DNA from 3 places in the Thalassotalea maritima genome. Region 2 is predicted to be linked to each of the others. Evidence: predicted binding sites of a transcription regulator. Region 2 holds the regulator's gene; each other region holds the start of a gene.
The links. The regulator LexA, encoded in region 2, represses DNA repair genes until DNA is damaged. The targets are predictions, from matches to a motif close to TACTGTATNNNNATACAGTA.
Positions count from the first base shown of each region.

Region 1 (3,291 bases), 400 kb from region 2:
GTTGAGAAGCTACTGTAGCGTACTTGCATATCCGCGTTGGTATCAACTTGGCGGAATGATTTTTTGTCGAGCTCGCTGATAATAGCGAGCTGGATGCGTTCGTTTAACAACTCGTTCTGAAGTTGTTTTAGAGAGTTTTCATTGACGAATTGATATGACGTTAACTGGCTAAAGTCAAAATTAGCTTGGTAATCGGTGTCGGCATTATTGGCGGCGCAACCGACCATGATGAGCAGAAAACCAGTTAAGCCAATGACCCTGATACTCGATAGCTTGCCCATAATCATACTCTAATGAAATCAACTTATAGTTAGAGTATAGATAATAGGGCTGATTACGAGCATATTCGATAGTTTAATCGTTTAGAAAATTTAGTGGGCTAAGTCGTATAGTGGGGGAGGTGCATTGTAATGGCGTGCCTAAATCAATTTTACCGTGCGATGGTTATTAATCGTTGCGGCACGCGCTAAGATGTACAAGTTGCTAGATTTATAGATAACAAGGAGTGTCAGTACATATTCCTAAATATCGTCTATGCTGCGATATCCTTAGATTTTATCTCGTCAAATACTCGCATAGTTAAGTGCAAATCATCACATCCCGAAAATATTTGATATTGACCATCGTTGTTAGCAAAGCCAATATCGGTAGGCAATAGACAAGGCTTCTTAAACTCAAACTTTACTCGCTGGCTATCAATCTTATTGTTATGTAACAGTAAGTGGGCAAAATACATGCCGTGCATAATGGTCCCAGGTAAACCGAATAGTTTGGCAAGGTGATTGGATATATGAATCGGGTTATAGTCGTAACTTATTTTGGCATAGGCCCTAGCAAGTTTTTCATCGACATGCATGCTAGTTGGTTCAACAAAGCATTGTAGGCCTTTGGCAAGCGTTTTAGTGTTGGAGGCTTTAAGTTTTTTCAGCATCGTATTGGTGTTGATGATGCAAACTTGCTCATCTTGAATAAAGCGTGATTCAAGCTGTACCAACTTCCCCATTGGATGACGACGATTTTGTTTCACTTTAACTTCAACTAAAAATGGGCGTTGATAATCAATATCAGCAAGCGCTTTAAACTCAGCTGCTAGGTGGATCATGCCCAGGGGTGCAAATGCAAATTGCTTGTGCGCGAGTGCTTTCATCATCGCTTTAAAACCGGCAATAAAGGCAAAGCTTAAGGGGAGTGGCGCCGTGTCGTCAATCTTATAAAAGTTACGAAAAGCAGTGATTTTTTTCGCCGATAACGCAGCAACAGGGACCTCAACTGTAAATTCGTTAAAAAATACTTTGCGTGGTCTTTTGGTTAGTAATTGTAAATAGTGATACATGCACAGCCTTATCGATGTTTGCTATCCCTGCTTTTTTGAGCGAGTGATTATACGTTAAGCAATTATCAGGGTAAATCTGACCAGTCATATTGCCAACAGCAACTCTGTGTTTGATAACATTTAACACCTTCCGTTTTCATCTAAAGCAATTCTATATCTATAACTATGACAAGAGCTGGTCAATTGAGTTCATGTTGAATTAACCGTGTTTCTCTTTTTGGCGTCTATCCGGTGCTACAGTGCGCTCTCAATCAATTGGCTTTTTCTTTGCTGAGATCCTGTGGTAAGCCCCGAAGCTGTATATAGCAGTATTTGTCTAATTGCCATTATGGTTAGGTATGGTAATATACGGGTACTGTGTTTTTGTACAGCCTTTTGCTTGTGCGGTTATCGTTGTTGTGCAATATGTATTTTGTACAGATATCGGATCTTGTTATGGCGCATCATTTATTTAACAAAAGAAAAATTATCCACGTCGATCTTGACTGTTTCTATGCTGGCGTTGAGATGCGCGATGATCCGAGCCTGCGCAATATTCCTATCGCTATTGCCGGTCGTAGCGAGCGTAGCGTGGTATCAACGTGCAATTATCCCGCGCGTGAATATGGCGTGCGCTCTGCGATGTCGGTTAAACGTGCACTGCAATTGTGCCCTCACTTGACGCTAGTGCCGTCGAGAATGGATGAATATCAAAAGGCGTCAAAGCATATTCGCGAAATATTTCGTCGCTATACGCCCTTTATCGAGCCACTATCGTTAGATGAAGCATATTTGGACGTAACAGAGTGTCGTATATTTGCTGGCAGTGCCACCTTGATTGCCGAGCAAATCCGTCAAGATATTGCCAATGAATTGCAGTTAACGGCGTCAGCAGGTGTAGCGCCTAATAAATTTTTGGCGAAAATTGCATCCGATGAAAACAAACCGGATGGACTGTGTGTGATCAAACCCAGTGAGGTTGAAGCATTTATTAAAGATTTACCGCTGAGCAAAATCCCAGGTGTTGGACCTAAAACATTGGATAAGCTTAACCGCAAAGGATTTCATACCTGTGCCGATATTCGCTCGGCAGACGTGAAAAGTTTAGTACGCCAATTTGGGAAATTCGGTAGTAGCCTGTATCGTCGCGCGCACGGTATTGACGAAAGTCTTGTCGAAACTGAGCGTGAGCGAAAATCATTGGCGCTTGAAACGACACTTATGGAAGATGCTAAGTCGTTTGCAGAGTGTGCTGATGTATTACTGCAACTATTACCTAAATTTAGCGAACGATTAGCAAAACAAAGTGACCGACAAATAAAATCGCAAGGTGTAAAAATTAAATTTGACGATTTTACGCAAACTACTGTCGATAACACAGTCGATCAATTCCAACCTGAATTACTTCACAGCCAACTGAGTAAAGCCTTAGCGCGTGGTGATAACAAACGTGTACGCTTAGTTGGCATACATGTTGGCTTTAAAAGTGAGGTGATTACTGTCGAGGCAGAGCCTCAGCTAAGTTTACAGTTACTCTAATTGATACCGCCTAATAAACGGCTATTTCATTAATTTCTTTGATCTTTTTTTCTAGTTTGCACATAGTTGTTAAGACTCATAATAATTTCGTGTCGTGCAATCAACAGATCTTACCGACAATGACCAAGCGGCAGTCGGTATCTAAGTTAGATAAACTAAGGAACTCAAATGAAGAAATTAATCACATTGGCGACAACTATCCTGTTGAGCTTTCAGGTTGCTGCAGCTCAAGACTTTTCAAACGTGAAAATCAAAACTCAGCAGGTAGCAGGTAATGTTTATATGTTAGAGGGCATGGGCGGCAATATTGGTGTTTTAGCCACTGATGAAGGCTTGGTACTGGTCGATGATCAATTTGCCGGCTTAGCCGACAAAATTGAAGCCGCAATGAAAGACATCAACGATGCGCCGTTAAAGTATGTTGTCAATACTCACTATCA
Region 1 is NZ_CP166919.1:696,745-700,035, forward strand. It holds gene ACAX20_RS03060 (DUF4136 domain-containing protein) at 1-281, opposite strand, end outside; gene ACAX20_RS03065 (MaoC/PaaZ C-terminal domain-containing protein) at 533-1,333, opposite strand; gene dinB (DNA polymerase IV) at 1,769-2,851, shown strand; gene ACAX20_RS03075 (MBL fold metallo-hydrolase) at 3,020-3,291, shown strand, end outside.
Region 1: a site for LexA is predicted at 1,687-1,706, ahead of dinB (DNA polymerase IV). Genes of this name have one in related genera too.

Region 2 (3,291 bases):
ACATTTTAAGTATTGCGATAATTGCGAGAAATCATTTCTAAATTTAATCGTCTCTATATATTTGTGACTGAGAAAACCCAAGAAGACCGATGCTAAAATGCCTAAATATATAAAATTTTCCGTTAAAGAAAAGTAGAATATCGCAACAACAAAAGGCCAATGCCAAAGGTATATAGAGTAAGACCATTTACCTAGATACTGAAATATAATATTACCTGTGACGAAACTATCATTTCTTTGAGCTTGGATTAGCAAGAACGTCCCTACAACAGGGATTAAAGCTAAATAGCCTGGCCATAAACTGTCTTTTGATATGAATGTATAAGATAAGATTATTAGTACTAACCCAAGCCATTCAAAGGCTTTTTTTCTATTCTCTGCAAGTTTTAACGGGTAGAGGTATGCAACACCACCAATCATCATCTCCCACGCTCTAGTATGCAATAGATAGTATGAAGGATTAGCCCAGTGGTAGGTTGCTATTACACATAAGAAAAACCCGATTACAGTTCCTGCTAAGATGGCCTTTCTCATAGCCATCAATGACATATGCTTTCTCATCGCAATAAGGGCTAGAGGGTAGAGTATGTAAAATTGCCATTCAGCAGATAAAGACCAAGTATGTAAAAGCCATTTTTCGTGTGAAGCTGTGTCAAAGTAGCCAGATTCTGTCCAATATACGATATTGGATAAAAAGGTCATACTACTGAGTACATGCTTTCCTAGTGCTTTGTAATCTAACGGAGTCAGGAAAAATAAGCCGAACACCAGTAAGACCAAACAAAGAACCGCTAATGCAGGTATGATCCTATTAGCCCTTGCAAGGTAAAACTTCGATATCGAAAAAGTTTCTTGCTCGATCCCTTTAAATATTATCCCCGTCATTAGGAAACCGGAGATAACAAAAAATACATCTACTCCCGCAAAACCTCCGGGCATCCAGTTCGCATTAAAATGAAACAACACAACAGCTATTACTGCAATGGCTCTTAGACCATTGATATCTTTTCTAAACTGCACAAGAATATACCAACTGAATAAAATATTTTGGCGCATTTTATCCTAAAAAAACAATAAGACAAAGTCATCCTTATATACCTTCCTACTAAGAGAAATGCGGCAACGAAGTCTATTTAAATAAAACAAACGCTTAGCGGTTGCTTATTACTGCTAGCTGTATATACTAACAGTTACTGTACATATAGACAGGCGACTACGCATGCGAGCCCTAACAGCCAGACAACAACAAATATTTGATCTTATCAAAGAAAAAATCGCCGCTACCGGCATGCCTCCAACCCGCGCAGAAATTGCCAATTTCTTTGGTTTTAAATCTGCCAATGCAGCCGAAGAGCATTTAAAAGCACTTGCGAAAAAAGGCTTTATTGAAATGCTGCCGGGTACCTCGCGCGGTATAAAATTAGCCGAAGAGCATATTGAAGAAGAAGGTCTACCTCTAATTGGTCGTGTCGCTGCTGGAGAGCCAATTTTGGCGCAAGAGCATGTTGAAGATCATTACAAAATAGACGCCAGCTTATTTCATCCAGCAGCCGATTATTTATTGCGTGTTAACGGCGAAAGTATGAAAGATATCGGTATTATGGATGGCGATTTACTTGCTGTGCATCAAACTAAAGATATTCATAATGGTCAGGTTGTGGTTGCTCGCGTCGACGATGATGTCACCGTTAAACGTTATAAACGCGAAGGTAATGTTGTGTACTTACATGCTGAAAATGAAGCCTTTGAACCGATTGTTGTCGATCTAGCATCAACGCCGTTTAATATTGAAGGTATTGCTGTTGGTATTGTTCGCAATGCTGATTGGATGTAAATCAATATCGACAACTAGCGGGCTAGATTAGTTAGCTCGCTGTTCAAAAAACAAGCAAACAGACTCGGTCTTTTTCTTAGCTTTATCATCAAACTCGATTCCTACAACTCTTTCATCAAGCTTGCCTCAAGCATTTTGAGAGTATTTACTCTAGCTCCTACCCCTTGAAAATATTTCTTTTTTTCAATCAAAACACTAGATCTTGTTCAAATTTTAAGTAATCCTAGTTCATGAAATAAACAAAAATGACTCATTGTCTAGCTTAACGCGTAGATAGAGCCATTGAATAATAACAACAAAGCGCGCTAAATCTACACCATTCAAATTATACCCAAACGTAGATTGGTCGTACGTAATAGACTGAATTCCAGAAGTATTTAGTCTAATAACAAAAACAATAATTTACGGAAATTTGCGACATCGAGTGAAGATGTATCCTGTCCTTTTTCTGTATTTTCTTAGGCTTGTTAAGCAGAAGGAGATGTCGAGTGAAGAGAGGTAACCTAGGTTGGCTAGGATTGGCAGGTATATTTGCTAGTCCAGCTTGGGCTGAATCACAATGGAACATGACTAAAGGTGTGACAGACGTCAGCCAAAACGTTTATGACCTCCATATGATGGTGCTGTGGATTTGCACAGCAATTGGTGTGGTTGTATTTGGTGCAATGTTCTGGTCGATGATTTTTCATCGCAAATCTAAAGGCGTCAAGCCGGCCGATTTCCACGAAAGTACCAAAGTTGAAATTCTTTGGACAGCCATTCCTGTTTTGATCTTAATCGGTATGGCATGGCCAGCAACCACTGCCCTAATTGATATGGAAGATAACAGCAACTCTGATATCACCATTCAAGTTACCGGTTCTCAGTGGAAATGGCATTATAAGTATTTTGATCAAGACATTGAATTTTACAGTGTTTTATCCACTCCTCGAACTCAATTCGACAACCGCGCAGGCGAAGGCGATGAGAAAGGTGAGAACTACTTACTCGAAGTCGACAAGCCTTTGGTTATCCCTGTCGATCGCAAAGTACGTTTCCTTATTACCTCAGATGACGTTATCCACTCATGGTGGGTGCCTGCCTTTGCGGTAAAACAAGACGCTAATCCTGGTTTTATCAACGAAGCATGGACTAAAGTCAATGAACCCGGCATTTATCGCGGCCGCTGTGCCGAGCTATGCGGTAAAGACCATGGTTATATGCCAATTGTTGTAGATGTTCGCTCAGAAGCGGACTACGAGCGCTGGATAAATGAACAAAAAATCGCTCTAACCCAAGCTAAGCAAGCAGAAGCGGCGTCTGTTAATCAAGAAATGTCGATGGCAGACCTGATGGAGCTAGGCGAAAGCACCTACATGGCACACTGTGCCGCATGTCATCAACCTAATGGTAAAGGGTTACCACCAGCATTTCCGGCATTAGCCGGCAGTGGCATATCTATCGATGGCGGTAAAGTA
Region 2 is NZ_CP166919.1:296,463-299,753, reverse strand. It holds gene ACAX20_RS01295 (acyltransferase family protein) at 1-1,056, opposite strand, end outside; gene lexA (transcriptional repressor LexA) at 1,220-1,834, shown strand; gene coxB (cytochrome c oxidase subunit II) at 2,401-3,291, shown strand, end outside.

Region 3 (3,291 bases), 750 kb from region 2:
ATCGTTCGCTGAAAAAAGCTACGGAGCCCGTCATAACTGGCTTAAGGCTATTTTTTGTTACACGTTGCAGTTGCAATTTTTGTTGAAGTCGATATGGTGGAGGTAACTATTTGATTTTTCAATTTAACCGCCTGATGCATATAAGAAAAAACATTATTATTACTGGCGCTAGCTCTGGTATTGGTCAAGAGCTGGCAAAGCAATATGCAGCACTAGGTCGTAACTTGGTGTTATGCGCCCGACGTGTTGATAAATTAACTGAGTTAGCTGAGAAACTGAGAGTGATTTACCCTAAAATAGCCGTCATGGTGATGCCACTTGATGTCAATGATGACGATCAAGTCTTTGCTGCGTTTACTCAAGCACAGCAGGCGTTAGGTGAAATTGATCGCGTTATTGTTAATGCTGGCATTGGCAAAGGAGCCTCTGTTGGCACGGGGGCATATGTGCAGAACAAACAAATTGCCCAAACCAATTTTGTTGCCGCGCTTTGTCAATGTGAAGCCGCGATGGCGATTTTTCGTCAGCAAAATCACGGACATTTAGTGACCATATCATCGGTTAGCGCTCAGCGAGGCTTCGCTAGACGTTTAAATGTCTATGCCGCAAGTAAAGCGGCATTAGCGTCATTAACCTAGGGGATCCGCACTGATGTTATTAACACTCCCATAAAAGTAACAACAATTCATCCGGGTTACATTCACACCGAACTTACCGATAGCATGAAAACCCCACCATTTATTGTTGATGTTAATGAGGGCTGTCGAGCTATTGTCAGGGCTATAGAACATGAGCGTAGTATTGCCTTTGTGCCAACATGGCCATGGGCGATATTGCGCTATATATTAAAGATTTTACCGTTGCGATTGATGGCAAAATTAAGTTAGTACTAGCGATAACGTGATTGAGTTTGTTGATGGTAACGCCTCGACTTGAACAGCAAAGCCGAGACGTTGGGGGGACTAGCGATTTGCAAACAATCGCATGATAACTAGCGACTGTTATGGTGGCATTGTTTATTCAAATGTGACTGAATAGACACCTGCTAAGTCGATTATTTCACTATCCGCTACACGCTTTTGTAGATGACTTGCGGTTTTGTATGCGCCATTATTTTCGGCGAACTCGATAACAGGCTCACCGTTGCATACTAAGTTTTGTGCGACATTAGTCTCGCTCATGCGGTAGCCTTTAATGGTACGACGCATCGATAATACGTTATCGCTTTGTGCTTCTTTACAAATCGATACTAAGGCATTTTCTAAATAAGGGTCCATAGCTGCGTGGCTGGTATTGGTTAAACTCATAGTGCTTGCTAGTAAAGTTGCGATTGCTAGTGCTTTCATGTTGGTATCTCCGAATGCTTATTTTCAAATGATTAAATGTGTTACTGCTGTCATGTATATAGTGGTCTAATTTTGCGTAAAAGTTGTTAATCAAAATTCGCAGGATGTAACAATGGCGAGTGTTATATATCTCATTGATGTTTTTATTAAAGGTAATGTTAATCAGTGGTTTAGATTGCCATCATGGGGTTTTTAATTATGTCTTCTGACATATTTTTTTACATTGCCTGGCGAAAATGACGATGATTAGGCGGTATTCGTAAGATGAATGGAGGGTTATTTACGATGAAAATTTGTTGTTTTTTTGTACATGGCAGTTTTTCATAATAAAGGCTTGCTAAATAACTGTATGAATATACAATGTTTGTAACAAAATAGGTAAAGCTTGACTGTTTTATCTTAGATTTCGTATGAATAACACATGAATATGCTGAATAAAAAGGGAGCACTATGGCTGTAGAAAGTCGTTTTGTCGTCGTTCGAGATGGAGTGGAGGTTGAGACATTTATGGACAAAAAATCTGCAGATGAGTATGACAAGATGCTCGACATGGCAGACAGCTTGTCTGAGTTGCTTGAACAGTCACCGTTGAAACTTGATGACCAAGTTGTTGAAGAATTAAGTGTTTTCTTAGCCAAGCATCGTGACGATGTGTTAATTTCGTTGCAAGCAAAAAAAGCTAAGCCAGCCATAACTAAGAAAGTTGCTACGAGTAAAGCTGTCAGTAGCAAAGTCGCTGAGCAAGAGGCTGAAGGCAAAGAAACTAGCCCAGCTAAGGCAAAGAAAACTAAAGCGGCCAAATGAAGCCAATAGAATATCAGTTGGTGCGAAGTGGTCGACGTAAGTCGATCAGCTTGCAGGTAAAACAGGGGCAAGTGCGAGTATTGGCGCCTGATTTTGTTGAAACAAGCTACATTGAAAAATTACTGCTTGAAAAGCAAACTTGGTTACAACAAAAAATAGCCTTATATCACCAACCTGATATTTCTGAACGTGGTTATTGTTGCGGGGAGACATTTTATTGGCTTGGGCAGCCTTTGTTACTGACTGTCTCAAAAGCAAATGCTAATAGCGTCGAAATCTTACCTGAGAGGTTAAGCGTCAAGCTGACAAGCCGACAGCTAGGATCACAACAACATGTTAAGAAAGCTTTGCACCAGTGGTATAAAACACAAGCAGAGCAAATATTGTCGCAACGATTACTTTACTGGCAACAAAAAACGCAATTGTATGCCAACCAATTAACGGTTCGCTATTTTAAGTCCCGTTGGGGAAGTTGTGATAGTAAGTCACATATTAAGTTAAATTGGTTGTTGGTTATGGCGCCGATGTGGGTGATTGATTACGTGATTGTTCATGAACTTTGCCATATCCAACATCTAAACCACTCAAATGAGTTTTGGCAATTAGTGTCGAGCTTTGAGGTTGAACATGTTAACGCCAAACGCTGGCTGCAACAGCATCAGCAGCACCTGTATTGGCAACATTAGTCGCAGTTATCGCTTAGTCGTTGACACGATACTGTTTGCATAATCAACATAACACCCACCTGCATTGATGAGCCAATAGTCGATGATTATTGGCTTGTCTTCTTATGGTCCCACACCGTCAAGTCTTTTCGTTCTGCGCTAACGACCACGAACCCATCAAACCCTAGCTTGACGCGAAACCCTTGCTGTTACTCGTAAACACTAATGTTAACACTGTGTTAAATATCTACTTGACACTAGATGCTGTGTAGGGCAGAGTGAAAATTAAGCAATGTAAAAAATAAATCGATATGCGTTTTACCTTATTATTCGTGATGAAAATTATGCCTACAACCATTACCACCATCCTCATGAGGAAGGCGGTCATAGGCTAACGCATAGAATAAAGTTCAGTAAAAGCCCGTGACCTGCAAAGTTCACGGGCTTTTTCGTTTCAAGGGTAATCCTGCATTGTT
Region 3 is NZ_CP166919.1:2,857,555-2,860,845, reverse strand. It holds partial or broken gene ACAX20_RS12740 (SDR family oxidoreductase) at 135-887, shown strand; gene ACAX20_RS12735 (DUF3718 domain-containing protein) at 1,017-1,346, opposite strand; gene ACAX20_RS12730 (YebG family protein) at 1,797-2,150, shown strand; gene ACAX20_RS12725 (M48 family metallopeptidase) at 2,147-2,836, shown strand.
Region 3: a site for LexA is predicted at 1,690-1,709, ahead of ACAX20_RS12730 (YebG family protein). Genes of this name have one in related genera too.